Regions from separate parts of the Streptomyces sp. NPDC090088 genome, predicted to be linked through region 1. Evidence: riboswitches for the same ligand, from Rfam matches in the RefSeq annotation. Region 1 holds a riboswitch; the other holds the start of a gene.
What was found. A riboswitch is a leader RNA that binds a small molecule or an ion and turns the genes downstream of it on or off. The one in region 1 is predicted to bind cobalamin.

Region 1 (15,558 bases):
GGTGCGGGCCGAGGCCCAGCCGACCTGCGGGGCCTCCACGACGGTGAACACCAGGAGCAGCATGGAGGCGGTGCCGAGGATCGCGCCGGGGATGTCGTAGCCGTTGTGGTCGCGTTCGCGGGAGCTGCGGGGCAGCAGCCGGAGGCCGGCGAGGAGCGCGATCAGCGCGATGGGGGCGGGCAGCAGCATGGTGAGGCGCCAACTGGCCTCGGTGAGCAGGCCGGACAGCACCAGGCCCATGGAGAAGCCGGTGGCCGCGCAGGTGGTGTAGATGGAGAGGGCGCGGTTGCGCAGCGGGCCCTCCGGGAACGTGGTCGTGATGATCGACAGGCCGGCGGGGGCGGTGAAGGCCGCGCTCAGGCCCTTGATGAAGCGGCTGGCGATCAGCAGCGGGCCGGAGTCGACCAGGCCGCCGAGCAGCGAGGCGAGCGCGAAGACGCCGAGGGCCACGAGGAACACCTGGCGCCGGCCGAGCAGGTCGGCGGTGCGGCCGCCGAGCAGCAGCAGGCCGCCGTATCCGAGGATGTAGCCGCTGACGACCCACTGCAGGGTCGACGTGGAAAGGTGCAGGTCGGAGCCGATCGACGGCAGGGCGACGCCGACCATCGACACATCGAGGGCGTCCAGGAACATCGCGGCGCAGAGCACCAGCAGGGTGCCCCAGAGGCGGGGAGTCCAGCGCCCCTCTGGAGCGGGGGCGGTGAGCGGAGAGGTCATGGACCCAGACATTACATGCGCATGCATCGAATGCAAACGCATTTAATTACGATGCAACAATCCCGATTCTCTGCTACGGTGCGGGGATGGCGGCGAAGAAGCCCGAGCAGGCGCTCGTGGAGCAGTGGCGGGACATTCTGGCTCTGCACGCCCGTACCCAGTGCGAACTCGACCGCGCCCTGCACGGCCACGGCCTGTGCGGCAGTGACTTCGAGGTCCTCGACCTGCTCTCCGTCGCCGTGCCGACGGACGGCGGCTGCAGCTACCGCGTCCAGGAGATCGCCGAGCGGGTGCACCTCAGTCAGAGCGCGCTGTCCCGGCTGATCGCCCGGCTGGAGAAGGACGGCCTGGTCGAGCGGGCCATGTGCCCGGAGGACCGGCGGGGCGTGCGGGTGGCGCTCACCGGGAAGGGGCGCGCGCTGCACGGCGAGGTGCTGCCGGTGCAGCGCGCGGTACTGAACCGGATGCTGGCCGCCGAGTCGAACTGACCCCGACCGCCTGCCCGTCGACGGCTGGGCGGACCGAACCGGGTCGCCTGACGGTCGCCTGATGACGGAGTGGGTCAGATCCCGGAGTTCGTGCGCCACAGGTGGATGAGCTCCAGATCGCCGGTCGCCTTCGGCACCGGCTTCCGGTTCCACAGGGCCAGGTACAACTCGTCGGCCGGGCCCGCCAGTTCGGCGGCCGCCTCGGAGGGAGTTCCGGGCTCGGTCACGGGCGGCTGCGGCGACAGTCGTACGGTCCACACCGCGCCCGCGTCCAGAGCGTGCACCCGCACCACCTTCGGGTCCTCGGTGCGCAGTCGGCTGCGGGAGCGGGCGTGGAAGCCGCGCAGCAGTTCGTCGATGCCGTCCACCGCGAAGTCCGTGCCGATCGGGGACGCGGGACCGCCCCGGGCGGCTTCGGCGTCGTACCGGTGGACGGTCGTCTCATGGGCCTGCCGGCGCAGCCAGAAGGCCAGGGGCGAGGGGACGGGGGCGGGGTGGAAGGTCCAGCAGGTCAGGTTCCGCGGCGCGCTGCCCAGGGTGTCGACGAGCCGGCGATGGCCGTCCCGGTACCAGGTGGTCAGTTCGGTGGCGTCGAGGGCGGGCGGGTCCGGGAAGGGGTGGGGCGCGGTCGTGGCGTCGGCGACGATCCCGGTGGCCCACCGGTGGACGGTGCCCGTGTGCCGCAGCAGGTCGCGCACCCGCCAGCCCGGGCAGGTCGGCACCTCGGCGTCGAGCCCCGCCTCCAGGGCGGCGGCGCCCAGCGCCCGCCCCTCCCGGTCCAGGATCTGAAGAAAATCGGCAGTCTCCATGCCGCGAGTCTGCCGGACGCACGGCCTAGCGGAGCAGGAAGCCCACCGCGTAGCCCAGCCCGTTCACCGCCCAGTGCAGGGCCATCGGCGCCAGCAGCGAGCCGCTGCGATCGCGCAGCCAGCACAGCAGACAGCCCGCCACCGCCGTGAACAGCACGGCGCCGATGTCCACCAGGACCGCCCCGGCGACCGAGTGCCCGAAGAGCGAACCCAGCGTCGGCTTCTCCTTGCCGAGGTTCAGCGAGGGCAGGATGTGCCAGAGCCCGAACAGCAGGGACGACAGGACGGCCGCCGTCGTCGCCGTCCGCAGCCGGCACAGCAGCGCGAACAGGACGCCCCGGAAGGCGATCTCCTCCAGCAGTACGGTCCCCACGGGCACCGCGACCAGCGCCTTGAAGGCGATCTCCGAGCCGCTCAGCGCGTCCGTCCGCCGGTCGGTGAACAGTTCGCGGGTGACCGGCAACAGCGCCCCGCAGAGATAGACGGCCGCGACGATCCCGATCAGGGCGCCGGCCCAACGCGCCCCTTCCCCGAGAGAGTTCCGGCCAAGCCCCAGCTCGGTCCAGGTGCCCCCGGCCCAGAACAGCAACGCCACCAGGACCGCCGAGGCGACGACCGCGGTGAGCAGGATCCAGGACCCGGCCCAGCGGTTGTTGAGCAGGTTCGCCAGCACCAGCACGACGACCACCGCCGCCAGGGCCGTCCGGGTCGGCAGCCGGGGGACCGGCATCTCCGGGCCCCGGGGGTCAGAACTCGACCGGGTCGCGCAGCAACGGGCAGGTCATGCAGTGCCCGCCGCCGCGCCCCCGGCCCAGTTCGGCGCCGACGATGGTGATGACCTCCACGCCCGCCTTGCGCAGCAGGGTGTTGGTCTGGGTGTTGCGGTCGTAGGTGAAGACCACGCCCGGCTCCAGCGCCACCGCGTTGTTGCCGCTGTCCCACTGCTGCCGCTCGGAGGCGTAGACGTCACCGCCGGTCTCCACGACCCGCAGCCTCGGCAGCCCCAGCGCCTTGGCGACCACGTCCACGAACGGGGTCGAGCCCTCGTCGGTCAGCTCGACACCGGGCTCCTTGTCGCCAGGCCGCAGCGAGAAGGTGTGCACGCCGTCCATGATGGCCGGATAGAGGGTGACCAGGTCGCGGTCGGCGAAGGTGAACACCGTGTCGAGATGCATCGCGGACCGCAGCTTCGGCATCCCGGCGACGACGACGTGCTCGGCCGCACCCTGGTCGAACAGGGCCTTGGCCACCTGGGTGATCGCCTGCCGCGAGGTGCGCTCGCTCATGCCCATCAGGACGACACCGCCCCCGACGGGCATGATGTCGCCGCCCTCGAACGTCGCCTGTCCCCAGTCGAGTTCGGGGTCGCCCCACCACACCGTGGCGTCCTTGTAGCCGGGATGGAAGGTGTACACCGCCTTCATCAGGAGGGTCTCGTCGTGCCGGGCCGGCCAGTACAGCGGGTTGAGGGTGAGCCCGCCGTAGAGCCAGCACGTGGTGTCCCGGGTGTAGAGGGTGTTGGGCAGCGGCGGCATCAGGTACTCGCGGACACCGGTGGACTCCCTGGCGAGGGCGAGGTAACCGGTGCGGTACTCGTCGGGCAGGTCGATGGTGGCCAGGCCGCCGATCAGATACCGGGCCAGCTGGGCCGGTTCGAGGGTCTCCAGGAAGGCGCGCGTGGAGTCGATCAGCCCGAGACCCACCTGGTTGGCGACGATCTTCCGGTCGAGCAGCCAGTCCCGGGCCGCCGGGATCGTCATGGTCCGCGCCAGCAGATCGTGCAACTCGACCACGTCCACGTCCCGTTCGCGGAGCTTGTTCACGAAGTCGGCGTGGTCGCGCTGGGCGTTCTCCACCCACATCACGTCGTCGAAGAGCAGATCGTCGGAGTTGGTCGGGGTGAGCCTGCGGTGCGCGAGCCCCGGTGCGCAGACCAGCACCCTGCGCAGTCTGCCGACCTCGGAGTGGACGCCGAACGCCGCCTGGTTCGTGGGGACTTCACTGCTCACGGTGCACCTTCCGGGGACTCAGAGGCTGATCCAGCCGAGCGCCAGGGCGAGGATCCCGACCACCGCCCCGGCGACCGACACGGCCAGGACGACGAGTTCACGCGGCGAGAACAGCCGCCGGCCCTGCTCCCGGCGGGCCATCACGAACAGCGCGGTCGCCGGGGCGTAGACGATGAACGAGACCAGGAGGTACTTCGGGCCCGCCGCGTAGACCAGGAACGCCGTGTACACCGTGGCGAGCAGGCCCACCACCAGCTCTCCCCGGCGCCGCGCGGGCCCGGCGATCCGCGCGGCGAAGGCCGCCGCCAGCAGGTACGGGATCAGCGACAGCGCACTGGTCAGATCCAGCGCGAAGTCGAAGGCGTCGTCCGAGAACAGCGTGACGATCAGCACCACCTGGGACAGCAGCGTGGTCATCAGCAGCGCCGGTTCGGGCACGTCCGCGGCGGTCGCCCGGCCCAGGAACCGCGGCATGTCGTCGTCCTTGGCCGCCACGAACAGCACCTCGGCGGCCATCAGCGTCCACGCCAGATACGCGCCGAGCACCGAGACGATCAGCCCCACGCTGACGAAGACCTGCCCCCAGGTGCCGACCGCGTGCTCCAGCACCCCGGCCATGGAGGGCTGGCGCAGCTGGGCGATCTCGGCCATCGGCATGATGCCGTACGACACGATCGTCACGGACGCGAAGACGCAGAAGACGCTGAGGAAACCGAGCAGGGTGGCCCGGCCCACGTCCGCGCGCCGCTTGGCGTGCCGGGAGTAGACGCTGGCGCCCTCCACGCCGAGGAAGACGAACACCGTGGCCAGCATGGTTCCGCGAACCTGGTCGAAGAGGGAGCCCGCGTAGGAGGCGCCGTGGAAGTTGGCGGCGAACACGTCCGCCTTGAAGTAGAACAGGGCCAGGATCACGAAGACCAGGATCGGGACGACCTTCGCGACCGTGACGATCCGGTTGACCGTCGCGGCCTCCTTCACGCCCCGCCGGATCAGCAGGAAGAAGGCCCACAGCCCGATCGTCGACAGGGCCGCCGCCGGCACGGTGTCGCCCTCGCCGAGCGCCGGCCACACCGCGCCCACCGTGGACATGATCAGCACCCAGTAGGTGACGTTCCCGACGCAGGCGCTCGCCCAGTACCCGAACGCCGAGAAGAAACCCAGGTACTCGCCGAACCCCGCCTTCGCGTAGGCGTACACCCCGGCGTCCAGATCCGGCCTGCGCAGCGCCAGCGTCTGGAAGACCAGGGCCAGCATCAGCATCCCCGCACCCGCGATCAGCCAGGCGATCAGCGCGCCCGCGACCCCGGTCTCCTCCGCGAACCGGCGCGGCAGCGAGAACACCCCGGCGCCGACCATCGAGCCGACCACCATCGCGGTCAGCGTGGGCAGCGTCAGCTTGGCCGCAGGCGGCGAGGAGCGCGGACTCTCGGTCGTCTGGGCCTGGGCCATGCCCACCACGATGGGATACCCGGTACCGCTCTGCACCTTTTGCCGCGCGGGCGAGTGCCCCTGAGGGGCCGTCCGGACGCGTGTCCCTGAAGGGCCGTCCGGATGCGGCGGCCGGTGCGGTGGCCGATCGTGGTCCCGAGGTGGCCAAGTGAGTGGTGCGGGCAGGGCTCTGAATCGTACGAAGGACCGGACCCGTCGGCTGACGGCCCGGCTGCGCCGGCACGCGGGCCCCGACCGGGTGGTCCGGCGGCGGCCGTGCTGGGGCGGGATCGCGGTGGCCGTCCTCTGCTACTGCCTGTCCCTCACCCCCTCCCTCCTGCCCCGCGCCTGGTGGCTGCAGGGACTCGCGGCCGGCGTCTCGGCGGCGGTCGGCTACGCCGTCGGCACGGTGGGGGAGACCGTGGTCCGGCTGCTGCTCCGCTGGGCCGGTTTCCGGATCCGCCCGCGCCTGCGCCGGACCCTGTGGGCCGCCCTGGGCGGGCTCGGCGCCGCCGCGGTCGTCACCGTCACCGCCTGGAGCGTCCGCTGGGAGGACGAGGTCCGCCGGGTGGTCACCCTGCCCCCGCACCTGGTCTGGTGGCAGTGGGCCCTGGTCCCGGTCGTGGCCGCCCTCGTCGCCACGCTGCTGCTCCTGGCCGCCCGTACGGTACGGCTCGGCACCCGCGTCGTCGCCCACGCCTTCGACGCCCTCGTCCCGCGCCCCGTCGCCTGTGCCACCGGGGTGGCCCTCGCCGTCTTCGTGATCGTCGGAGTCGTCCAGGGCTTCCTGCTGCGCGGAGCGCTCGACGCGATCGAGAGCGCCGCGTCCCTCGCCGACCAGGGCACCACCGAGGGCGTCCACCAGCCCGGCCTGCCCTCCCTCTCCGGCGGCCCGCAGTCGGCCGCGCACTGGGACACCCTGGGCGCCAAGGGCCGTGACTTCGTCGGTACGGCCACCACCCGCGCCGACATCGCCGCCTTCACCGGCAAGCCGGCGGTGGATCCGGTACGGGTCTACGTCGGCCTGCGCTCCGCCGACACCCTCGACGAACGCGCCGCCCTCGCCGTACGCGAACTCGAACGCACCGGCGGCTTCTCCCGCGGGATCCTCGCCGTCATGGGCACCACCGGCACCGGCTGGATCAACGACCAGGGCAGCAAACCCCTGGAGTACATGTGGGGCGGTGACACCGCCGAGGTCGCCATGCAGTACTCCTATCTGCCCAGCTGGGTCTCCGCGCTCACCGAGGACGAGGCCGCCGCCACCGGCCGCGCCCTCTTCGACGCCGTCTACGCGAAATGGCGGACCCTGCCCGCCGGCTCACGCCCCCGGCTCCTCGTCTACGGCGAGAGCCTCGGCTCCTTCTCGATGGAGTCCGCCCTCGGCGGCTCGCTGTCCCGGCTCACCTCGGAGACCGGCGGCGCGCTGTTCGTCGGGCCGACCTACGACAACCCGCTGTGGCGGACGGTCACCGCGCAGCGGCAGCCGGGCAGCCCCGAGTGGCGGCCCGTGGTCGCGGACGGCGCGCACGTGCGGTTCGCCCAGGTGCCGGCGGACTACGGCATCCCGGACGCGCCCTGGGGCGAGCCGAGGGCGGTGTATCTCCAGAACGGTTCCGACCCGGTGGTCTGGTGGTCGCCCGCCCTCGCCCTGCACCGGCCGGACTGGCTGGACCGGCCCCGGGCCCGGGACGTCTCACCCGCGATGCGCTGGTATCCGCTGCTGACGTCCTGGCAGGTGGCCTGCGACCTCGCCGGGGCGGACAGCGTGCCGGACGGCTTCGGGCACCGGTACGGGACCATGCCGACGAGCGCGTGGGCGGAGATCACCCGGCCGCCGGGGTGGACCGGGGCCGACACGGCGCGGCTGGCCGCGTTGCTGGAGTCGGTGCGGGAGCCGGGGCTGCTGGACTGATGTCCACAGGGTCTGCTTGTCACCCGGCGGTTGTGCCCATCCGGGTGGCCACGCCGATCAGGGTGGCCACCGCGGCCAGCACCGCGACGCTCGTCAGCGCCGTCGGCAGTGAGGTCCAGTCCGCGAGGAAACCGATGGCGGGCGGCCCCAGCAGCATGCCGCCGTAGCCCAGGGTGGAGGCGGTCGCCACCCCTGAAGGACCGGCCAGCGCCCCCGCCCGTTCCACGGCCACCGGAAACAGGTTGGCCAGGCCCAGCCCCGTGATCGCGAAGCCGAGCAGTGTCGCCCACACCCACGGAGCCAGGGAGCCGAGCAGCATGCCGGCCGCCGCCGTACTGCCGCCGAAGATCACCGTGCGGGACCGCCCGAGCCGCTCCAGCAGCCTGGTGCCGCTCGCCCGGCCCACGGTCATGGCCAGGGCGAAACACGTGTAACCGGCCGCGGCGAGACCCGCGGACGCGCCCAGGTCCTGGCGGAGATGGAGCGCGCCCCAGTCGGCCATCGCCCCCTCGCCGTACGCCGTGCACAGGGCGATCAGGCCGAAGACGAGAACCAGCCGGCGGGTCCGCGCGTCCGGTCGGCGCGGCGTGGCGCCGGGGCGCTCCTCGGTGTGCGGGACCGGGGCGTCGTACCGGAGCAGGGTGCGGCCGACCACGGCCGTGACCAGCAGGCCGATCACGGTGAGGGCGAGCAGGTGCAGGGTGGGGGAGAGGGAACCGGCGACCAGCCCTCCCAGCCCGGCGCCGATCATGCCACCGAGGCTGAAGGCCGCGTGGAAGCTCGGCATGATCGGGCGGCGCAGGGCGGCGACCAGGTCGACGGCGGCGCTGTTGAAGGCGACGTTCAGGCCGCCGTATGCCATGCCGAACACGAAGAGCACGGCGCCGAGGGTGAGTGCGGTGTGGGTCAGTGGGGGCAGGGCGACGCTGAGGGAGAGCAGGATGCCGAGGGCGACGGTCATGGGGTGGCTGCCGTAGCGGTCACACAGGCGTCCGGTGAACATCATGGTGGTGACCGCGCCGGCGGAGATGCCGAGGAGGGCGAGGCCCAGGGCGCCGGTGGAGGCGTGCGTCTGGTCCTTGATGGCGGGGATGCGGACGACCCATCCGGCGAAGATGAAGCCGTCGAGGGCGAAGAAGGCGGTGAGGGCGATGCGCAGGCGGGTGAGATCGGATCGGTTGCCCGGCACGGCGTTGTGCAGTCGGGCTTTGTTTATTAGCGGCACAAACTCAGGCTAGGCGAGGGCCGCTGATCGGGACAAGGGTGCCGCGTTCTCTCGGGGGAGTTGTCCACCTGGTGGCTTTGACCTGCCCGGGCCTCTTGTCTGCGTGGAGCCGGAACGGGCCCGGCGGTCCGGGCGGGATCGGCGCCTCGGGGTCCCCTTCGTGAGACGGGGTTCTCTCGCGGCCCGTCACATGGCTTCCTGCGTAGGTGACTTCGCTCGAAACTGATCACACTGAGTGAATGCTAAGGGGGCTCAAGGCCTTGGCTTCATATCGCCATCAAGTGGACCGGATGTATCGCTGACCAGGCCGTTCCGGGCGCGGATCTGCCCCCCCCGTGAAGATCACGTGACCTATCTGTTGATAGATCGCTCCTACCTGCCTTCCGGTTCTCGGAAGGCTCGTCACGGAGAGTGACTTGAGAAAAGTAGGGGTGGGGAGCCGGTCGCACCGGCTCAGAGCGGCGGCCGCAGCCGTGTCGCAGCACCCGTACCTACGACAGCGCGGGCCGGCTCACGGGCACCGGTTACGCCTACGACGCCCTGGGCCGTTCCACCGCCCTCGCGGACGGCACGTCCTTCGCCTCGCCTACGCCGCCGCCCGCCCGCGCCGCGTCCGCCAGACAGGAAACCCTCAAGGACGGGGTGTGGACCGCGAAGTACCCCTACGACGACCCGAACGGCCAGGTCGGCGGGGCCGCCCTCAAGGGCAGCGGCAGGAAGATCACGCACCAGGACGGCAGCGCCGACTGTTACCCGCCCGCCTCGATCTACACCAAGTTCTGCAACTGGCGGGTCGACTTCCACTACGCCGACACCAACGGGCGCACCTACTAGATCAACAAGGGACCCATGCGCAACACGTGTGTGTACGGCGACCTGATCCGCAAGCGGGAGACGGACCACACCCTGCCGCACTACGGAAAGGCGTGCGCGCACCTGTTCGTCGCGGGCAAGCGGAGGGAAGTGACATGCATCGACATCATCAGGTGAGCGACCGGGGAAAGCCCGAGGACGACGGCAGCGGTACGACCCGGCCGGCCTCCGTGCCGCCCTGGATGATCCCGCTGGAGAACGCCGTGTTCGTCGCCGTCACCGTGGCGGTGACCACGCTCGCACTGGTCTGCGTCCAGCTGGTGAGGTCACCCGTGGTGATCGGAACGGACGACAGCGCCCTCGTCCTCGCCGGGGCCGCGGCCGTCGGCGTCGCCGCCGCGACGCGCACCCGCGCGTGGGCAATGCGCCGGCGCACCCCGCGTCACTGACGCACCACCACCTCAGGGGCCGGAGCCTGTCGCTTCCGGCCCCTGAGGCATACCCCGAAGTCCCGGTCACCGAAAGCAGCCCGGTGGTACCGATGGCGTCGGGAGACCGAGATCCGTCATGCCCGCCGACTCGTCCACGCCGTCGGCCGGAACACCAGCAGGTTCGTGCCGTACCCCGTGACCGAGCGCACGGTCTGACCGCCCGGCGGAGTTGATAGCCTCAGCAGGCCAGTCGTGCCACATCCGTGGTCAGGGAATCCGGTGCGAATCCGGAGCTGACGCGCAGCGGTGAGGGGGACGGGCGGGGCACGCTTGCCACTGGGAGACCGGGAAGGCGCCCCGGCCGGACGAACCCGAGTCCGAAGACCTGCTGGCACCTCCGTGCCCCCGCGTGGAGGGACGTCCGTAGGCCAGGCTCCGCGTACGAGCCCCGACCCCAAAGGCATGCCCGTGCTCCGCACCTCCGCCGTTCTGCGCACCCCGGCCCTTCTCCTCACCTCCGCCCTGCTGCTGACCGCCTGCGGTTCTTCCGACGGCGACGCCGACGGCGACGACGCGAAGACGGAGCGGACCACTGCCACCGGATACCCCGTCACCCTCGACAACTGCGGCGACAGGGTCACCCTGAAGTCGGCCCCGAAGCGGGCCGTCTCCCTCAACCAGGGCACCCCCGAGATCCTGCTCTCCCTCGGTCTCGCCGACCGCATGGCCGGTACGGCCACCTGGACCGACCCGGTGATGAAGGGCCAGGAGAAGGCCAACGCGTCCGTGCCGCGCCTCGCCGACAACAACCCCTCCTTCGAGAAGGTCCTGGACGCCGAACCCGACTTCGTCACCGCCTCGTTCGTCTCCACCCTCGGCAAGGGCGGGGTCGCGACCCGCGAGCAGTTCGAGAAGCTGGGCGTGCCCACGTACGTCTCGCCGTCCGACTGCGCCGAGGGCAAGGACAACGACAGTGGCGGCGACGGATCCCGCTCCACACCCCTCACCCTCGACGCCGTGTACGGCGAAATACGCGACCTGGCCCGCGCGTTCGGCGTCGAGGAGCGGGGCGAGACGCTCGTCGCCTCGCTGAAGAAGCGGGTGAGCACGGCCACCGCCGGACTGCACGCCTCGGACGTGTCCCTCATGTACTGGTTCGCCAACTCCCAGTCTCCCTACCTCGCCGGCTGCTGCGGCGCGCCCGGCGCCATCACCCGTGCCGTCGGCGCGAAGAACGCCTTCGCCGACACCCACGACGAGTGGCCCCAGATCAACTGGGAGACCGTCGCCGACCGCGACCCCGACGTCATCGTCATCGGCGACCTGACCCGCAAGCAGCAGACCGCCGAGACCGCGAAGGCGAAGATCCGCTTCCTGGAGACCAACCCCGCCACCCGTGACCTGACCGCCGTGAAGAAGAAGCGGTACGTCCTGCTGAGCGGGCAGGCCATGAACCCGTCCATCCGCACGGTCGAGGGGATCGAGAAGGTCGCAGCCGGTCTGCGTGACTTCGGGCTCGCCAAGTGAGCGTCCGTGCCGTGTTGTTGGCGGGTGGGGGCCTGCTCGCGCTGCTCGTGTCGGTCGCCGTGGCGGTGACGATCGGCCCCGCCGACATCTCCACCGGTGACGTCTGGATGTCCGTCGCGGCCCATCTCGGCCTCGGTGAGGGCACGTTGGCGCCGCTGCGGGACGGCATCGTGTGGAACCTGCGGATGCCGCGCACGCTGCTCGCCGCCGTGTGCGGGGCCGGACTCGCCGTGTGCGGCGCGGTCCTGCAGTCGCTGCTGCGCAACCCGCTCGCCGACCCCTTCGTACTCGGCGTCTCCTCCGGCGCGTCCACCGGAGCGGTCGCCGTGGTCGTGCTGGGCGTGGGCGGAGGAGCGGTGTCCCTGTCGGCCGGCGCCTTCCTCGGCGCGCTGCTCTCCTTCGGCCTGGTGCTGCTGCTCAGCCACTCCCTCGGCGGCAGCACGGACCGGGTCGTCCTGTCCGGGGTCGCGGCGATGCAGCTCTTCTCGGCGCTGACCTCGTTCGTCGTCCTGACGTCCGCGGACGCGGAGACCACCCGGGGCGTGCTGTTCTGGCTGCTCGGCTCGCTCACCGGGGCCGACTGGGGACAGGTACTGCTCTGCGCCGTCGCCCTGGCGGTGGTGCTCGTCGTCTGCCTCGGGTACGCCCGTACGCTCGACGCGTTCGCCTTCGGCGAGGAGGCCGCCGCCGGACTCGGGGTCCGGGTCGCCCGCACCCGCTTGGTCCTGCTCTGCGCGACCGCGCTGCTCACCGCCGCCCTGGTCAGCTGCGCCGGTGCAATCGGCTTCGTCGGCCTGGTCCTGCCGCACGCCACCCGCGCTCTCACCGGCTCCGGGCACGCCCGGCTCCTGCCGGTGACGGCCCTGACCGGTGCCGTGTTCCTGGTGTGGGTGGACACCCTGGCCCGTACCGTCCTCGACCCCCAGGAGGTCCCGGTGGGCGTGGTGACGTCTCTGATCGGCGTGCCGGCGTTCGTGGCCGTGCTCCACCGCGGACGGAGCAGGGCATGACCAGCCTCCACGCGGACGGTGTCGTACGGCGCCTGGGCGACAAGGTCGTCGTCGACGACGTCACCCTCACTCCGCGCCCTGGCGAGACGGTCGGCATCCTCGGCCCCAACGGCTCCGGAAAATCAACCCTGTTGAGGCTCCTGGCCGGGGTCCTCGCCCCCACCGCCGGAGTCGTCACCCTGGACGGTCGCCCGCTCGCCGAAGTCGGCCGCCGCGCCACCGCCCGCCGGGTCGCCACCGTCGAACAGCACACCCACACCCAGACCGAACTGACCGTCCGGGACGTCGTCGCCCTCGGCCGCATCCCGCACCGCCGCGCCTGGACACCCCCGACGACGGCCGACGCGGCAGCCGTCACCGAGGCCCTGCGGTGCACCGGGCTGACCGACCGGGCCGGCCAGTCCTGGCACACCCTCTCCGGCGGCGAACGCCAGCGCGCCCAGATCGCCCGCGCCCTCGCCCAGCAACCCCGCGAACTCCTCCTCGACGAACCCACCAACCACCTCGACATCCAGCACCAGCTCGACCTCCTGGAGCTGATCGCCGGTCTGCCGGTCACCACGGTGATCGCCCTGCACGATCTCAACCTCGCCGCGATGTACTGCGACCGCCTGCTCGTCCTGCGCGACGGCCGCGCGGTCACGGAGGGCACCCCGGCCGAGGTTCTCACCCCCACCCTCATCGAGCGGGTCTACGGAGTCCGCGCCGAGGTGACCCACGACCCCGGCCACCCCGTGATCCGCTTCCTGCGCCCGGCCGCCCGGGACGGATCTCCCCTGGAGAGGAGTGCGGCGAGCGATGCCTCGACAGCGCCCTGAAACGGCCGGCACGGAACACAGCTCCGCCGAACCGGCACCGTGCCGCGTCGTCGTCTGCCGGGACTGCTGCTGCGGAACCCCCAAAGTCACCGGCGTGGATCACGACCGGCAGCTCGCGCGCCTGGCCGAGGAGGTACCCGTCCGCGTCTCGGACTGCCTCGACGTGTGCGAACACGCCAACGTCATCGTCGTCCAGCCCTCCGCCGCCGCCCGCGGGGCAGGGGCCCGCCCGGTCTGGCTCGGCCTCGTCAACGACCCCGAGGCCACCGAGGACATCGCTGCCTGGGTACGGTCCGGCGGCCCCGGCATCGCCCCCTGCCCCGACATCCTCGACCTCTACGTCTTCACCCCGCCACGCAGGTCGCGATGAGCGCACGCAAGGGTTCGCCTCCGCATCGGAGAAGCGGAGGCCGCCTACCCCGACCGTAGGCCGGCCGCCTGGCAGGTCATCGGGAAAAGGCGACCGGCGAGGATGTCCGCAACTTGGTGGTATTGAATGCCAGGGCGAATGCTCGGATGGCGAGCAAGGCGGAAGCCTTCGGATGGAAGGGGGCAAGTGATGGCAACGCTCGCAGAGGTCCGAGCCTTGCTGGGTGAACCCGGATTCAACTGGACAGATCCGGCGCCATGGTGCGAACTGGAGCGGGAGTTCGGAATCGAATTCCCGGCGGACTTCCGTGAGATCGTGGATGCCTACGGTTCGGTCCAGATCAACAATCAACTGTATCTGGAGCACCCCGCCGGCCATCTCCTGCACAATCTGGGGGAATCCGTCAGGGGTGATCTCGAGCTTTTCCGCGAGGACGACATGGCGGAGTACCTGCCGAGTCCGGCGGGGGCGGACCCCGGTGAGCTGATGCCGGTGGCGTCGGCCACGACGGGGGAATGGAACTCGTGGCACCAGCTGTCGCTCCGGAAGGCGAGGCAGTGGGTCACGCCGAACAACGGCGTGACCCCTCCCCACGCCTCGGCCCATGGGTCCGGGCGGATGCCGTCCGTGCCGGTGCCCCGGGGGCGATGGCCTTCAGTGCGGGGTGCCTCAAGGAGACCGCGGCCCACTGGGTGGCGCCGTAGCAGGAGTCGCCGAACATGCCGACCCGGCAGGTGAGGCATGCCGGCCACCGGAGAGGCAGTTCCGCTCACCGCCACCGGGTGCCTATCGTCGAGGACGGAGCGGCTCGGACCGGCACCCCAGGACGGCCCTCCTCCTGCAAGGCCGTCCTTGACCTCGGAGGGTTGAGCATCGCCCACCGCACGCCAGGTATCGACGCCTGCGTCCTCCATGGCGGCGCCGCCCGGGTTCCCGGCACGTTCCGCGAACGCATGGCCAGCCTCCGAACAGCCATCGAGCGCGCGTTCGACGACGCGGGCCGCACCTCCGTCCGGGCCGTCGCCGACCACGGCACCTGGCTCCCGCTGAAGCTCCGAAGTCCTGAAGTCCTGAAGTCCTGAAGCCCGCTGTCCCTCTGAAGGAGTCCGACCATGCCCCTCGTGCGCATCGACCTGATCCGCGGCCGTAGTCCGGAGAACATCAGGGCCATCGCCGACGCCGTCCAGCAGTCCCTCATCGACGTCCTGAAGATCCCCGAGCGGGACAGGTTCCAGATCGTCACTCAGCACGACCCGGACGAGATCATCGCGCTCGACGCGGGCCTCGGCTTCCAGCGCACACCTGGCACCGTCATCATCCACATCTTCACCCAGCGCGGCCGGGCCACCGAAGAGAAGCAGCATCTGTACCGGACGCTCGCCGGCCGACTCGGCGAAGCCGACGTCGACGGCAAGGACCTGTTCATCAGCTACTTCGAGAACGGACCCGACGACTGGTCCTTCGCGGACGGCCGCGCCCAGTACGTCGAAGGCGACCTCCCCGTCCCCGGACGCTGACCTCCCGGCCCGGCCCGGCCCGGCCCACGCCCCGCGCGGCACATTTCCTCCGGCCATGGGGGTGGCGGGCACGAAGCTGTGCCCGTGTGAGCCGACAATGCCCCCATGCACGCGGACCTGCTGCCGGAATCAACGCTGAGTGGCGCCGTCGACCTGACCGTGCGTCTGGTCGAGTTCGCCGGCGCCCTGATCATCTTCGTGGGCGCCGCCTGGGCGTTCGTCCAGTTCATCGGGTACGGCGCGGTTCGGCTGCGGGACTGGAAGGGCTCTGCGGGCGCCGCCTTCGGCTTCAACAGGATCCGGCTGGCCCTCGGCCGGTTCCTGGCCCTCGGTCTTGAATTCCAGCTCGCCGGAGACATCCTTCGTACAGCCATCGCGCCCACGTTCACGCAGATCGGTCAGCTGGCGGCGATCGCCACGATCCGGACCGCGCTGAACTACATCCTCGGCCGGGAGATCGAGGAGGAACGCCGGGAGATCG
Region 2 (15,558 bases), on a different contig from region 1:
CTGCACCTCGACATCGAGCACTGGGCCAACCACGCCGTGTTCGGCGTCGGCTGGCTGCGGAGCTTCTTCGACTTCTACTACGAGTCCTTCCACTTCGTGGTGCCGTTGAGCGTGCTCGCGGTCCTGTGCGTCCGCCGGCCGGTCGACTACCGCTGGGCCCGTACCGCCCTCGGCTTCGCCACCGGCTTCGCCCTGATCGGCTTCTGGCTCTACCCGCTGGCCCCGCCCCGGCTGATGCCGGGCCTCGGCATCATCGACACGGTCCACGGCCCGCAGAACTTCGCCAAGCCGGACTACGGCACGCTCACCCAGCTGACCAACCAGTACGCGGCGATGCCCTCGCTGCACTTCGGCTGGTCGCTGTGGTGCGGGATCGTCATCGCCGTGGTCGCCCCGAAGTGGTGGATGAAGGCCCTCGGCCTGCTCCACCCGCTCCTCACGGTGTCGGCGATCATCGCCACCGGCAACCACTGGGTGCTGGACGCGGTGGGAGGTGCGGTGGTCGTCGGCGCGGGCTTCGGGGTCGGCTATCTGCTGCAGGGGCCGCGGGCCCTGCGGGCGGTGGGGGCCGAGAAGGAAGACCGGGAGCCGGTGGTGGCGTCGGCTCCCGGGTGACGCCGGCTGGAAGTGCCGATGCGCTGTCGTTCGTCTGCGGCGCGGTGGGGGCTGGTGGCGCAGTTCCCCGCGCCCCTTTCGGGGCGCTGATCCGCGGGGCGTTTCTCAGAGCCGTTGGATGATCGTCCCGGTCGCCAGGCCGCCGCCCGCGCACATGGTGACCAGGGCGAACTCCTTGTCGGTGCGCTCCAGTTCGTGCAGGGCGGTGGTGATGAGGCGGGCGCCGGTGGAGCCGACCGGGTGGCCGAGGGCGATGGCGCCGCCGTTGACGTTGACCTTGTCGAGGTTCTGCTCGAAGACTTGGGCCCAGCTCAGGACCACGGACGCGAACGCCTCGTTGATCTCGACCAGGTCGATGTCCTTGAGGGACATGCCGGCCTTGCCGAGCACGGCGCGGGTCGCGTCGATCGGGCCGTCGAGGTGGAAGTGCGGGTCGGCGCCGACCAGGGCCTGGGCGACGATCCGGGCCCGGGGGCGGAGTTTCAGGGCGCGGGCCATCCGCTTCGAGGCCCACATGATCGCGGCGGCGCCGTCGGAGATCTGGGAGGAGTTGCCTGCCGTGTGGACGGCGGTGGGCATGACCGGCTTGAGGCCCGCCAGCGCCTCCGCCGACGTGTCCCGCAGCCCCTCGTCCCGGTCGACCAGGCGCCACATGCCCTGCCCCGCGTGCTGCTCCTCCTCCGTCGTCGGCACCTGGACGGCGAAGGTCTCCCGCTTGAAGCGTTCCTCGGCCCAGGCGTGCGCCGCCCGCTCCTGCGAGAGCAGCCCGAGCGCGTCGACGTCCGCGCGGGTCAGGCCCCGGTTGCGGGCGATGCGCTCGGCCGCCTCGAACTGGTTGGGCAGGTCGACGTTCCACTCGTCGGGGAAGGGCTTGCCCGGCCCGTGCTTGGAGCCGGAGCCCAGCGGTACGCGGGACATCGCCTCGACCCCGCAGCTGATCCCGACGTCGATGACGCCGGCGGCGATCATGTTGGCGGTCATGTGCGAGGCCTGCTGGGAGGAGCCGCACTGGCAGTCGACGGTCGTCGCCGCCGTCTCGTACGGCAGCCCCATGGTCAGCCAGGCCGTGCGCGCGGGGTTCATGGACTGCTCGCCGGCGTGGGTCACCGTGCCGCCGACGATCTGCTCGACGCAGTCGGCGGGGATGCCGGTGCGGCCGAGGAGTTCTCGGTAGGTCTCGCCCAGGAGATAGGCGGGATGGAGGTTGGCGAGCGCGCCACCGCGCTTGCCGATGGGGGTGCGTACGGCTTCGACGATCACGGGTTCCGCGGCCATGGGGGCTCGGTCCTCTCCTCGGTCACCCGCGCGGCGCAGGGGCGTCCCGGCCCGGCCCGCCACGCAGAACTAGAACGCGTACTAGTTCTGTGTGCAGTCTGCTGACAGCCTGTCCACAACCGCAAGGGGGTTGCATGCAATTGGAGCGCCCGTGCCCCTTGCGACTTGTAGAACCCGTTATTACCTTCGCGGCAGCCGACCCTTTCTGATGGGTCGTCAGAACCGAAGTCCAGAACGCATGTCCAGGCCCGTACACGGTGGGAGTGAGTCGCCAATGCCCTGTCCCGCGCTGCCCGACGGGTTCGACCTCACCGACCCCGATCTGCTCCACCACCGGGTGCCGCTCCCGGAGTTCGCCGAACTGCGCCAGGCGGAACCGGTCCGCTGGATCGAACAGCCGCACGGCCTCGCCGGGTTCGCGGACGACGGCTACTGGGCCGTCACCCGGCACGCGGACGTCAAGTACGTCTCCACGCACCCCGAGATCTTCTCGTCCTGGCTCAACACGGCGATCATCCGCTTCGGCGAGCACATGCAGCGGGACGCGATCGACGCCCAGCGGCTGATCCTGCTCAACATGGACCCGCCGGAGCACACCCGGGTCCGCCAGATCATCCAGCGCGGCTTCACCCCGCGCTCCATCCGCGCCCTGGAGGAACGGCTGCGCAGCAGGGCCGGGGCGATCGTCGAGGCGGCCCGCGCCCACTCGGGACCCTTCGACTTCGTCACCGAGGTCGCCTGCGAGCTCCCCCTCCAGGCGATCGCCGAGCTGATCGGCATCCCGCAGGACGACCGGGCCAAGATCTTCGACTGGTCCAACAAGATGATCTCGTACGACGACCCGGAGTACGCGATCACCGAGGCGGTGGGCGCCGAGTCCGCCACCGAGCTGATCGCGTACGCGATGAACATGGCCGCCGACCGCAAGCAGTGCCCGGCCAAGGACATCGTCTCCACGCTGGTGGCGGCCGAGGACGAGGGCAACCTGAACTCCGACGAGTTCGGCTTCTTCGTGCTGATGCTCGCGGTGGCCGGCAACGAGACCACCCGCAACGCCATCACCCACGGCATGCACGCGTTCCTGACCCACCCGGACGCCTGGGACCTCTACAAGCGCGAGCGCCCGGCGACCGCCGCCGAGGAGATCGTCCGCTGGGCCACCCCGGTCAACTCCTTCCAGCGCACCGCCACCCAGGACACCGAACTGGGCGGCAAGCTGATCCGCAAGGGCGACCGGGTCGGCGTCTTCTACGCCTCCGCCAACCACGACCCCGAGGTCTTCACCGACCCCGACACCTTCGACATCACCCGCGACCCCAATCCCCACCTCGGCTTCGGCGGCGGCGGCCCGCACTACTGCCTCGGCAAGTCCCTGGCCGTCCTGGAGATCGACCTGATCTTCAACGCCATCGCCGACGCGATGCCGGACCTGCGGCTGGTCAGCGACCCGGACCGGCTCCGCTCGGCGTGGATCAACGGGGTGAAGCACCTCCAGGTCACCACGGAACGGCCGTAGTCCCCTCCGAACCCGGGCCGACGGCTCCCGGCGCCGCCGGCCCGTCCGGGCATACGTCGGCACCCTCGCCCAGAGGAAAGGGGCGAGGGTGCCGGAAGCGCAGGGGAGAGCTGGTCGGGCGGCTCAGTACCAGCCGTTGGCCTGCCAGAAGCTCCAGGCGGCCGTGGGGCTGCCGTAGCGGGAGTTCATGTAGTCCAGACCCCACTTGATCTGGGTGGCCGGGTTGGTCTTCCAGTCGGAGCCGGCGGACGCCATCTTCGAGCCGGGCAGGGCCTGGACCAGGCCGTAGGCGCCGGAGGACGAGTTGGTCGCGGAGGGGTTCCAGCCGCTCTCGTGCGAGACGATCTTGCTGAACGCGTTGAACTGCGCGGCGTCCGGAATCATCTTGTGCGCGATCGCCTGAGCGGAGGAGGCCGAGGTGGTGGCGGCCTGGGCGGGCGCCGCGCTCAGTGCCATACCGGCGGTGGCGGCGGCCACGGCGGCGGCGGTGAGGACCTTCTTCGGGGAAGCGATGCGGCGGATGATGGACACGGACACGGAGAACCTCGTTCGTCGGGGACAGGAAGTCGCCGTGCTCCGGAATCCCGCGGGACGGGTGTCCGTATGCGTCGGCGCCGCGGCCCGCTGTGGGCTCGTGGCGCCTGGCGACGTCGTCCAGACAAGCAGCCCGGAACCTTGCCCGCAATCACCCCTTTTACTAGTGGTGGTCGCATAGGCGCCGATGGTCCGTTGTGTGGCGTGGCTCTCAATGTGCAGGTCAGAGGGCCTGGCGAATCGGATATATGGGAGAAGTCTGGCTACTACTCCGGGTCGTAGGTGACCTGCGTCATGTGGGGTGCTTCACCGGTCGCCTCACCGCGCGCGTACGACGCGTCACGCCCCGGGGCCGTCGAATGTGACCGCGGTCTCGAACGCGGCCCTGCGGGTCGCCCGCCGCAGCGCCCGCAGCAGCGCCGGACCGAGCACCAGGGTGAGGACGACCGTGCACAGGGCCCGGCCCAGGTTCCAGCCCATGGCGGTGGCCAGGCTGTAGGCGAGGAACCGGGCCAGGTTGGCGGCGGGCCCGGCGTCCGGGTCGAAGGCGATGTTCGAGGCGGTACCGCTCAGCAGCGGCCAGCCCGCCAGGTCCACGGTCATGCCGTACGCGAAGGCGGCGACGAAGCCGTAGACCGCCAGCAGCACCAGCTCCGCCCGCCCGCGCAGCCGTCCGGCGCCCGGCAGCAGCCCGGCCCCCATCGTGAACCAGCCCATCGCCAGCATCTGGAACGGCAGCCACGGCCCCACCCCGCCCGTGAGCAGCGCGGACGCGAACATCGTGAGCGAGCCGAGGGTGAACCCGAAGCCAGGCCCGAGCACCCGCCCGCTCAGCACCATCAGGAAGAACATCGGCTCGATCCCGGCGGTGCCCGCGCCGATCGGCCGCAGCGCCGCCCCGGTCGCGGCCAGCACGCCGAGCATGGCCACCGCCTTCGGGCCGAGCCCCGACTCGGAGATCGTCGCCCCGAGCACGGTGACCAGCAGCACCAGCAGACCCGCGAAGAGCCAGGGCGCGTCCTGGGCGTGCGAGGCGATCCGGGAGGAGGGCGGGGCGAGGAAGGGCCAGCCGATCGCGACCACACCGACCGCGCTGACCAGGAGCAGCGCCGCGAGCGAGCGGGGACCGAGCCGCACCGGGTCCGTCATGCCAGCGCCTCCCTCACCTGGGCCGCCGTGAGCCACCGCTGCGGCGCGAGGATCTTCGTCACCTGCGGGGCGAAGGACGGCGAGGAGACGACGATCTCGTCCGTCGGCCCGTCCGCGATCACCTCCCCCTCCGCGAGCAGCACCACCCGGTGCGCGAGCTCGGCGGCCAGCTCCACGTCGTGCGTGGCCAGCACGATCGCGTGCCCGTCCGCCGCGAGCCCGCGCACCACGTCCACCAGCCGGGCCTTCGCCGCGTAGTCCAGCCCCCGGGTCGGCTCGTCGAGCAGGAGCAGCGGCGGCCGGGCGGTCAGGACGACGGCCAGCGCGAGCGCCAGCCGCTGCCCCTCGCTCAGATCACGGGGGTGGGTGCCGTCCGCGACCCCGGGAAGCAGGCCGGACACCAGACCGCGGCAGGTCCCGGGCGCCGCCCCCGCGTCCCGGTCGGCGGCCGCGCACTCGGCGCCCACCGTGTCGGCGTACAGCAGGTCCCGGGGCTCCTGCGGGACCAGTCCGACCAGGCGTACGAGGTCACGCGGGCGCGTCCGATGCGGCACCGCGCCACCGACCCGGACCGTGCCGGAGCCCGGCGCCACCAGTCCGACCAGGGCGCTCAGCAGCGTGGACTTCCCGGCGCCGTTGCGGCCCATGAGGGCCACGGTCTCGCCGGGCGCGACCGTGAGATCGACGTGCCGCAGGGCATCCACCCGGTCCCGGCGGACGGCGAGCGAGCGGACCTCGGCGAGGGCGTCGGCGCGGGACGCCCGACCCTGCGGCGCCGATGCCGATACCGATGCCGATACCGAAGCCGCTGCCGGTGTCGGTGTCGGTGTGCGCTCGGCGAGGCGCTCGCGCAGCCCGCCCGCCTGCCGCCGGGCGTCCCGCACGGTCATCGGCAGCGGCGACCACCCCGCCAGCCGCCCCAGCTCCACCACCGGCGGACACACCGGCGAGACGGCCATCACCTCGGCGGGCGTCCCGCACACCGGCGCCGCCCCGGGCGCCGGGAGCAGCACGACCCGGTCGGCGTACTGCACCACCCGCTCCAGCCGGTGCTCGGCCATGAAGACCGTGGTCCCCAGGTCGTGCACCAGCCGCTGGAGGACGGCCAGCACCTCCTCGGCGGCGGCCGGGTCGAGCGCGGAGGTCGGTTCGTCGAGGACCAGGACCCGGGGGTGCGGAGTGAGCACCGACCCGATCGCGACCCGCTGCCGCTGCCCGCCCGACAGCGTGGCGATCGACCGGCCCCGCAGCTCGGCCAGCCCGAGCAGATCGAGGGTCTCCTCCACCCGCCGCCGCATCACGGCCGGGGCGATCCCCAACGACTCCATCCCGTAGGCGAGTTCCTCCTCCACCGTGTCGGTCACGAAGTGCGCGAGCGGATCCTGCCCCACCGTGCCGACCACATCGGCGAGTTCGCGCGGCCTGTGGGTACGGGTGTCGCGCCCCGCGACCGTCACCCGGCCCCGCAGAGTGCCCCCGGTGAAGTGCGGCACCAGCCCGCTCACGGCGCCCAGCACCGTCGACTTCCCGGTGCCCGACGGCCCCACCAGCAGCACGAGTTCGCCTTCCGGCACTTCGAGGTCGACGCCCCGGACGGCGGGCCCGGCCGCGCCCTCGTACGTCACCGAGACATCCTCGAAACGGATCACGACGGCTCCTTCGGCACGACGAACGCGGGCAGCAGACCCAGCAGCACGGCGGCCGCCGGCCACAGCGGAAGCGTGGGGGCGACCAGCGGTACGACCCCGGGACGCAGCCCGTCCGGATCGCGTACGGCGGCCACGGCGATCAGCGCGGCGACGGCCGCCCCCGCCCCCGACACCAGCCAGGCCCGCGCGTCCCACGGATCCGGCCGGTACCGCGTCCGCATCGAACGCCGGCCGCCGAGCCGCAGCCCCGCCAGCGCGGCGACCACCCCGGCGAGCAGCACGGGCACCCCGTAGCCGCCGCCGTCCGCCGCCAGCAGCCCGTACGTCCCCGCGCAGACGCCCAGCAGACCGCCGAGGGTGAGCGCGGCCGTCGTACGCCGCACCCCGGCGGGGACGTCCGCGCTGCGGCCGTATCCCCGCGCGTCCATCGCGGCGGCCAGGGCGACCGACCGCTCCAACGCGCCCTCCAGCACCGGGAGTCCGACCTGCAGCAGCCCGCGGACCCCCGAATCGGGACGGCCCCGCAGCCTGCGCGCCGCCCGCAGCCGTCGGCCGTCGGCGATCAGGTTCGGCGCGAACGTGAGCGCGACGACCACGGCCACGCCCAGCTCGTACAGGGCCCCGGGCAGCGACTTCAGCAGCCGCGCCGGACTGGCGAGCGCGTTCGCCGCCCCGACGCAGATCAGCAGCGTGGCGATCCGCAGCCCGTCGTACAACGAGAAGACCACCCCCTCGGCGGTGACCCGCCCGCCGAGCCGGATGCCCTGCGCCCAGTGCGGGAGCGGGACTTCGGGAAGGGTGACGAGCGTGTGCGAACCGGGGATCGGCGAGCCGAGGACGACGGTGAACACGAGACGCACGAGGAGAACGGCGAGGGCCAGCTTGGCGAAGCCCGCGTAGGAGCGGGCCCACGGGGCGGACCGGCTCCGGCAGACGGCCACGACGTAAGCGGTCACGCTGATGAGAAGGGCGAGGAGGAGGGGGTTGGCGGTACGGGACGCGGCGACCCCGAGCGAGAGCGACCAGAGCCACCAGGCACCGGGATGAACGGGGGAGCGGTACGGGTGCCGGGGGGTGGGGCGCCCCGTCAGGGGCGCGGGGAACTGCGCGACCAGCCCCCACCCGCCCGCAGCCGAGCGACTGCCGCGTTCACGCATTCTTCCGCCGCCGCGCCTGCCAGAACGCCCCCGCGGCAAGAACCACGACGACTCCCGCCCCGGCCAGCAACCCCACCGACGGCCCGCCACCGCCGCCCGATGTACCGTCCGCCGTCATCGCCTCCCCGCACCCCTTCCCGGGATACCCGGCGATCGCACACAACAACGCGTTCGCGTCGTACCGCAGCGGCTTCGCCACCGCCGCCAGCGCCTCCGCCGTCGTCGCGTCCGCAGCCACCACCGCGCACGCGGTCCGGCGAGCGGGCGGGCGCTCCCCGGACGGCGCGTCGGCCGTCGTACCGAAGTCGACGACCAGCGCCACCCGCTTCTTCCCCGCGACCGCGTCCGTGCTGCCGCAGATGCTCCCGAAGTCCGCCGTCCCGCGCGGCTGCGACGCGTCCGCGGAGTCCTCGCTCACCGCGAACCGGAAACCCTCGACGGAACCGTCGGCGGGCCGCGCCGTGGAGGGCCCCTGGGTGGCGTACGTCCAGCGCGAGCCGTCCCGCTCCCAGAAGGACCAGTAGCGGTACCCGACGGCCTGCGCCGGAACGGCGACCGCGCACAGCGCCACCGCGGCCACGAGCAGCAGCACCGCACGGCGGACGGCGGTCACAGCTGCTGCTGCTTCCGGCGGCCGCTGAGCAGGAAGCCGATGCCGATCCCGGCGACGAGACCGGTGCCGACGATCCACCAGACATTCGTGCCCGACGACTTCTTCCCGTCGTTCTTCTCCTCGGCGTGCCTGGTGGCGGCCGCCACCGGGGCGGGCCCGGTCGCGTTGAGGGCCGTCACCAGGTCCGTACCGCCGAAGTTCCGCGGGTCCTTGCCCATCGCGTGGGCGGCGAAGACCAGTTCGGCGTAGGCCGCGGGCCCGCTCTGCCTCGCCCACCGCACGGAGTTCGCCTCCAGCCAGGCGTACGGCTTCTTCGCGGTCCGCGTCCCGCCCTGCGCGGCCATGGCGACGACCGCGTCGGCGGTGTTGCCGTAGTCCGGCTGGGGCTTGGCGCCGGCGAGCACGGAGACCAGGTGGCCCTTCTCGTCGACGGCGTCGGCGAGGTACGCGGCGCCGTTGCGGGCGACCTCCTGCCGGGTGAGGGCCTGGTCGGAGTCGGCGCAGACGTGGCCGTCCGCCGGGGCCTTCCCGGCCGTCGGCGCGAAGCCCTTGCCGAGGGCGCCGAGCACCCCGGCGGCCGTCGCGTCCGCGTTGGCGGTCAGCTTGCCGTCCTTGCCCGGCTGGTAGGCGAGACCGCCGCCACCGTCCTGGCCGCACCGGATGGACCACGTGGCGAGGAGGCCGTACGGCGACTTGTCCGCGCTCGCGCCGGCCGCCGCGAGCGCGCCGACGACCACGCCGGTGGAGTTGGTGTCGCTGGGCGAGCCCGGGGCGTAGCCCCAGCCGCCGTCCTTGTTCTGCTGCGACTTCAGCCAGGTCACGGCCTTGCCGGCGGCGGCGTCGTGCCCGCCGACGGCCGTCAGCGCCTGTACGGCGGCGGCCGTGCTGTTGGTGTCGACGGTCACCTTGGCGTCGCAGGCCGCCGTCGGCTCGGCGCGGAACGCGGCGAACGCGCCGCTCGCGCACTGCTGCCCGGCCAGCCAGTCCACCGCCTTCGCGGCCGGGGTCACCCCGACCGTGCGCTGCGCGAGCAGGGCGAGCGACTGGCGCCAGACGCCGTCGAACGTGGGGTCCGCGCTGCCGTACAGGCCCGACGGGAGCACGGCCGAGGCGGACGGGGACGGGGTGCCGGCGGCCAGTGCGGCCGTGGCGGGCGTGGCGGCACCGATGACGGCGGTGGCGGCCAGCACCGCGGCGCTGCGGCGGAGGACGTTCATGGTCGGCGGGTGCCTCTCCCTGCGGGGGAGCCGGGCAGCACGGGACACCCCGGCGGCTCGGCTCCGCGAACCTCGACGGTGCCGTGCGCCGGCGGACACCGGCGCACCTGAGCCGATCAACGTCCCGGGCGGGGCAGTCCGGCTCACCGCCGACGGCGGATCACGGTTGCGGGTCAGCGCCGGAATTGCACCGGCTTCCCCCCGTACGGGTGATGACGACCCGGCTACTTTACCGGCCGTCTACAAGAAACTGAGAGGGGGCTGTGCGCAGGACCGATTCGTTATGGTCATGCCATGACGGGGAGACTGCTCGGCTCGGGCCGCTCGGCCGACGTGTACGAGATCGACGAGGCGTGGGTGCTGCGCCGGGACCGGGAGGGCTGGGGGGACGCGGCGGCCGAGGGCGCGGTGATGACGTACGTACGGGAGCACGGGTACCCGGCGCCCCGGGTGCGGCCCTCCGGGTCCCGGACCGAGCTGGTCATGGAGCGGCTGGCGGGGCCGACCATGCTGGCGGTGCTGCTGTCGGGGGAGATGGGCGCGGAGGAGGGCGGCGCGCTGCTCGCCTCGCTGCTGCGGCGGCTGCACGCCGTGCCCGGGCGGGACCCGGCCGACCCCGGCGCCCGCGTGCTCCACCTCGACCTGCATCCCGACAACGTGATGCTCACCCCCGACGGTCCCCGGGTCATCGACTGGACCAACGCGGAGGACGGCCCGCCCGGCCTCGACTGGGCCATGTCCGCGGTGATCCTCGCCCAGGTCGCCGTCGGCGAGATGCCCGACGTCCACCCCCTCCTCGCGGCCCTCCTCGCCGACCCCTCCGAACTCACCGGGGCCGGCCTGACGGAGGCACTCCGACGGCGCGCCCTCAACCCGACGATGAGCCACCGGGAGGTCGAACTCCTGGGCGAGGCGGAGAAGTTGATACGGCGACTGACCGGGCTGTAGACCGGCGACCGGCCGGCTCGGTTCCGGGGCTGCCGCCGGACCGAGCTGCGGGACTGTCGCCCGGTCGGGCTGCGGGACTGTCGCCCGGTCGGGCTGCGGGACTGTCGCCCGGTCGAACTATGGGACCGTCGGCCGGTTTGGCTTCGGCCTCGTCGGTCGGGAGGGCGTGCTCGGCCGTCCGCCGTGCGCCGGGTGCTAGGCCGCCGTGGCGAACGGGGCGATGTGGGCGGTGAGGTGGCGGGCCATGCGGCGGAGGGCGTCCTCGCAGGCGGAGGGGGTGTCGGCGGTCGCGACCCAGAGGGCCAGCCGGTCGTCGGCGGTGGCGTGCCGGCCCTCGGTGACGTGGCTGCCGGTGTCCTGGGTGAGGATCATGCGGTCGGCACCGGGTTCCTGGGCCGCGTCGGGGGAGAGGTCCAGGTGGTCGAGGCGGCCGGTGGCGGCCGGGTAGGCGAACTGGATCGCGGCCGCCCGCTGCCGGGTGGGCGTGGTGTCCGGGACCTCGCCGGTGGCGAGCGCCGCGGCGGCCTGGGCGAGGTCGACACCGGTGGCCCGCCGGACGAGGAGCGGGATCAGGTCGCCCGGGAGGTACGGGGTGACGCCGGTGACCCGGGGGCCGCGGTCGGTGAGGGTCAGCCCGATGTGCAGGACACCCCGGGTGAGACCGAGGGCGTGCACGGTGCGGTCGACGGCCAGCCGCAGGAAACGGTTGTGCAGCAGGCCGTCGTGGGCGTGCACGAGATGCCGCAGCGGCTGCCGGGCGGGGGCCGGGCCCAGGGTCGTACGGGTGATGGCCGCGATGCGGATCTCGCCGTCCAGGACGACCGTCTCGGCCGAGACCCGGGGCGCGCCCGGACCGGCGCCCGGATCGTCGACCGGGACCGTGCGGTCCGCCAGCAGCGCGCGCAGCGCGGCCGGGTCGGCGCAGGCGGCGGCCGTGGCGGGGGAGAGGCCGGGCAGCCCCAACTGCCCGGCGATCCTGGCGGCGGCGACCGCGTACTCGCCCGAGTGGGTCAGCACGCCGCGGACCCGGTGCCGGGCCGCGAACCGCACCACCGCCGATGCCGTCGCCCCGTCCTTGCCGGGGTCCGCCGCGAGCTGACCGGCCAGGCACGGACGTGCCCAGTCGGGCGGCGCGGGGTCCACCAGCACCACCGGGCGGGCCGCGGCGACGCGCGTCAGGACGAACTCGTCGTACGCACGCCGACGACCGGCCCCGAGGAGCAGGACAGGCTGCGACATCGGTTCGCCTCACCTTCTGGGGAGGAGGCGGGGCGGCTGGTCGCCCCGGGTGCCGCTCCCCCATCGGCGGCACCCGGGGCGGGTCGGTTCGACCGTGGCCTGGTGAGGTGATCCTTTCCTGTCGGACCGTCATATGTCAACGATTGCTGCCCTGTTCCGCAGTGGTCCTTGTCATGTCTGGTGGCCGGGACCGAGGATTCGATAGCCTCGCGTCTGCTCGGCCGGGCAACCCGCCGACGCCGAACGGTCGTTGACATGTGTTCAGGGGGATCTTGGTGAGTGACGCCCATGCCCCGCTGACCGGCGTTCTGGAGCGGCTCGGGGAGCTGACCGGACGGCCCGGGCGGCTGTCCGAGGTGCTGGACGTCGCCGAACTGTCGTACCGCACCGGGATCCCCGTCGGAGCCGTCGCCGAACTGCTCGCCGGCCGGGCCGCGCCCGAGGCGGGGCTCGCCGAACGGGTGCGGCAGCGGCTGGACTTCATCCGGGAGAACCGGCGCCGGCCCGACGGCAAGCGGTACTCGCTGGGGGAGCTGGCGGCGATCGCCGGCACCAGCAGGCAGTGGCTGAGCGAATGGCGCAAGAGCGGCCTGCCGAGCCTCGAACACACCGACCGGCTACGGCGGTTCTTCGGCCTGCCGCCCGGCTTCTTCACCGCCGACGAACCCGAGGCGCTCCACGAGGCGCTCCAGCCGGTGCTCCAGTGGTACGAGGCACAGGCCGACCCGCTGTCCCGGCTGCGCGAGAGCGGACTGGGCCGGCTGGCCGCCCGTGCCCCGCAGATGAACGCCCGGCAGCTCGCCACCCTCGCCGACCTGGCCGAGATGATCATCACCTCCGAGGGCGCCGCCAACTGAGCCCGGAGCAGGCCGACTCACGACTTCGAGGACACCCCATGCCCTTAGGAACGACGCCGACCACCCGGGAGGACGACGACGCATGAGCCCGAGACGATCGCCCAAGCGGTTCCTCGACCGGCTCGTCCGGGACACCGCCCGCACGCTGGAACCGCCGACCGGACCCGAGGCGTTCCTGCACGCGCTGTGCGACACCCTCGGCCCGGCACTGGACCGCCCGGTCCGGCTCAGGTTCGTCGCCTTCCCGCCGGGACTCGACGTCTCCGGGATCACCCTCGCCACGGACGACGAGTACATCGTCGTCGTCGAGGAACGGGCCGCCGACGCCCACAAGTTCGTGATCGCCGGGCACGAGATCGGCCACATCCACTACGGCACGCTGGACGTCCACTACCCGGACGGCACGCCCGCCGCCGCCCGCCGGCTGCTCGCCCGGTCGAACGAGGACGTCCCCTGGGACCGGGTCGTCGCGCTGGCCACCCGCTCGCCCGCCGCCCCCGCCGCGCAGGCCGAGTGGGAGGCCGAGGAGTGCGGGCTGCGGCTGGCCGCCAAGTTCCGCAAGGTGGTCGGGCCGTACGCGGCGACCGGCCGCACCACCCAGGACACCCTGACCGACCGGCTGTCGTCCTCGCTGGGCAACATCGGCGGCCCGTGATGGGCGGTGGCCGGCACTGGGACATGGCGGGTTCCTTCGCCGCCTACGCGATCCCGGCCGTGCTGATGGCCGTGGCCTTCGTGATCAAACTGCCGCTGCTCAGACGCGCCTGGCAGGACCCGATCCTGCGGGCCACCGCCCTGCTGCTCGGCATCGGCGCGATCGTCTTCGCCTCGCTCCCGCCGGGCAACCTGCACCGCATCAACGAGCTCACCGGTGTGCCCAACTTCGCCGGTGTCTGGGTCTATTCGCTGCTGACCGCCTACTCCGGCGCCTGCCTCTGGCTGATCATCACCTGGCGCGAACCGCCGTCCGCCGCCCGGCGCCGCAGGACCCGCCTGGTGTGGGCCGCGTACGCCGTGACCATCGTCGGCCTCTGGGTGACCTTCGCCCTCGGCGACCACCACGTGGAACGGCTCCGCGACCTCGACACGTACTACGCCGACACCCCCTGGATGCGCGAGCACACGCTGCTCTACCTCCTCGCGCACATGGTGTCGGCCGTGGTCGCCGCGAGCATCCTGTGGGCCTGGTTCCAGGAGATCGCCGAGACCTGGCTGCGCCGGGCCGTGGTCTGCCTCCAGGTCGCCTACGCGCTCGGGTTCGTCTTCGACGTCGCCAAGACGGCCGCCGTCGCCGCCCGTTGGACGGGCCACGACTGGGACTACCTCTCCACGTACGTCGCCCCGCCGTTCGCCATCGCCGAGGCGTTCCTGGTCTCGGTCGGTTTCCTCGCCGGCCAGATAGGCCCGCTCTGCGAGGAACACCGGCGGCTGCGCCGCACCCACCGGCGACTGGAGCCGCTGTGGCGGGCGATGCTGACCGTCGGCGCGGCCCCCGCCCCGGCCACCGGCCGGGTCTCGGGCGCCGAACTCCGGCTGGAACTGCGCCGGGCGGCCATCAACGACGGCCTGCTCAGGCTCGCCCCCCGGCTCAGCGGGGAGCGGCGCGAGCGGATCCGGCGCCGGGCGACGGCCGAGGGGTACGACGGGTCCGCCGCGCGCGGGATCGCGGCGGCGGTCGACATCCTGGTGGCGGTGGACGCGTCGCGGGCCGTGGCCGACGGCCCGGCCACGGCCCACCCCGCCCAAGGCCACCCCGCCCAAGGCCACGCCGACGCCGACGACACCCCCACCGATGTCCCCGACAGCGAACTGGAGTCCGTGGCGCACGCGCTGCGGGTCCACGCACCGGTCATAGAAACGTTCCGCCGGCAGGCGGCCGCCACAGAAGGTCTCAGCACCCATGCCTGACATGCCCGACCGAGCCACCGCAGCGGGCCGTCGCACCGCGATCGTCATCGGCGGCAGCACCGCCGGACTGCTCACCGCCTCGGTCCTCGCCACCCGCTTCGACGAGGTCACGGTCGTCGAGGCCGACCGGCTGCCCGAGGGCCCCGAACACCGCAGGGGCCTGCCGCAGGCCCGGCACGCGCACCTCCTGTGGTCCGGCGGCGTGGCGGCCCTGGAGGACCTGCTCCCGGGCGTCACCGACGAGTTGGTCCGCCGGGGCGCCGGACTCGTCGACGTGATGAAGGACCTGGTGAGCAAGGCGCCGACGGGGCAGTGGTTCCGGCGGTTCACCGACTCGCGGCACAGCATGATCGTATGCAGCCGGGACCTCTTGGACGCGGTGGTCCGGGCGGAGGTGCTGGCCAGGCCGGGGGTGACACTGCGGGACGGCACCCGGGTGGCGGGGCTGGTGGGCGACCGGGACCGGGTGTCCGGCATACGTGTCTCCGGCACCGGCACCGACTCCGATGGCGGCGGTGAGGACGGTGCCGGCGGACGGGACGGCGTCCTGCTCGCCGATCTCGTCATCGACGCCAGCGGCCGCGGCTCCCGGACCCCCGAGTGGCTGACGGAACTGGGCCTGCCGCCGGTCACGGAGCGCGTCGTGGACGCAGGGGTGGCCTATGCCAGCCGCGTCTACGAGGCTCCGCCCGCCACCGCCGCCCTGCCCCGCTACCCCGTGGTCAACGTCCAGGCCGACCCGCGCAACGCCCCGGGCCGCGGCGGGGTCCTCCTCCCCATCGAGGGCGGCCGCTGGCTGGTCACCGTCTGCGGCACCCGCGGCGGCCAGCCGACCGCCGAACCCGCCGGGTTCGAGCACTTCGCGCTCACCGGCCTCAAGG

Region 2: it holds a riboswitch for cobalamin, as region 1 does, so the genes downstream of both, ACIPSJ_RS04840 (prenyltransferase/squalene oxidase repeat-containing protein) here and ACIPSJ_RS46145 (ABC transporter substrate-binding protein) in region 1, are expected to answer to the same signal.

What each region holds. Positions count from the first base shown of each region.
Region 1 is NZ_JBIVDZ010000012.1:327,017-342,574, reverse strand. Features, by position in the region: gene ACIPSJ_RS46200 (MFS transporter) at 1-717, opposite strand, end outside; gene ACIPSJ_RS46195 (MarR family transcriptional regulator) at 804-1,205, shown strand; gene ACIPSJ_RS46190 (maleylpyruvate isomerase family mycothiol-dependent enzyme) at 1,280-2,014, opposite strand; gene ACIPSJ_RS46185 (lysostaphin resistance A-like protein) at 2,040-2,744, opposite strand; gene ACIPSJ_RS46180 (arginine deiminase) at 2,761-4,023, opposite strand; gene ACIPSJ_RS46175 (basic amino acid/polyamine antiporter) at 4,042-5,472, opposite strand; gene ACIPSJ_RS46170 (alpha/beta-hydrolase family protein) at 5,621-7,366, shown strand; gene ACIPSJ_RS46165 (MFS transporter) at 7,386-8,555, opposite strand; gene ACIPSJ_RS46160 (hypothetical protein) at 9,234-9,425, shown strand; gene ACIPSJ_RS46155 (hypothetical protein) at 9,441-9,581, shown strand; gene ACIPSJ_RS46150 (hypothetical protein) at 9,560-9,853, shown strand; cobalamin riboswitch at 10,066-10,243, shown strand; gene ACIPSJ_RS46145 (ABC transporter substrate-binding protein) at 10,298-11,362, shown strand; gene ACIPSJ_RS46140 (FecCD family ABC transporter permease) at 11,359-12,372, shown strand; gene ACIPSJ_RS46135 (ABC transporter ATP-binding protein) at 12,369-13,190, shown strand; gene ACIPSJ_RS46130 ((2Fe-2S) ferredoxin domain-containing protein) at 13,171-13,560, shown strand; gene ACIPSJ_RS46125 (hypothetical protein) at 14,123-14,281, opposite strand; gene ACIPSJ_RS46120 (hypothetical protein) at 14,427-14,642, shown strand; gene ACIPSJ_RS46115 (tautomerase family protein) at 14,673-15,077, shown strand; gene ACIPSJ_RS46110 (DUF1622 domain-containing protein) at 15,183-15,558, shown strand, end outside.
Region 2 is NZ_JBIVDZ010000001.1:1,078,890-1,094,447, forward strand. Features, by position in the region: gene ACIPSJ_RS04800 (bifunctional glycosyltransferase 87/phosphatase PAP2 family protein) at 1-615, shown strand, start outside; gene ACIPSJ_RS04805 (steroid 3-ketoacyl-CoA thiolase) at 721-1,890, opposite strand; gene ACIPSJ_RS04810 (cytochrome P450) at 2,165-3,406, shown strand; gene ACIPSJ_RS04815 (transglycosylase SLT domain-containing protein) at 3,530-3,943, opposite strand; gene ACIPSJ_RS04820 (ECF transporter S component) at 4,280-5,089, opposite strand; gene ACIPSJ_RS04825 (ABC transporter ATP-binding protein) at 5,086-6,738, opposite strand; gene ACIPSJ_RS04830 (CbiQ family ECF transporter T component) at 6,735-7,895, opposite strand; gene ACIPSJ_RS04835 (SCO2322 family protein) at 7,888-8,508, opposite strand; gene ACIPSJ_RS04840 (prenyltransferase/squalene oxidase repeat-containing protein) at 8,505-9,725, opposite strand; cobalamin riboswitch at 9,835-9,964, opposite strand; gene ACIPSJ_RS04845 (phosphotransferase family protein) at 10,020-10,673, shown strand; gene ACIPSJ_RS04850 (hypothetical protein) at 10,869-11,912, opposite strand; gene ACIPSJ_RS04855 (XRE family transcriptional regulator) at 12,188-12,769, shown strand; gene ACIPSJ_RS04860 (hypothetical protein) at 12,852-13,424, shown strand; gene ACIPSJ_RS04865 (MAB_1171c family putative transporter) at 13,448-14,677, shown strand; gene ACIPSJ_RS04870 (FAD-dependent oxidoreductase) at 14,670-15,558, shown strand, end outside.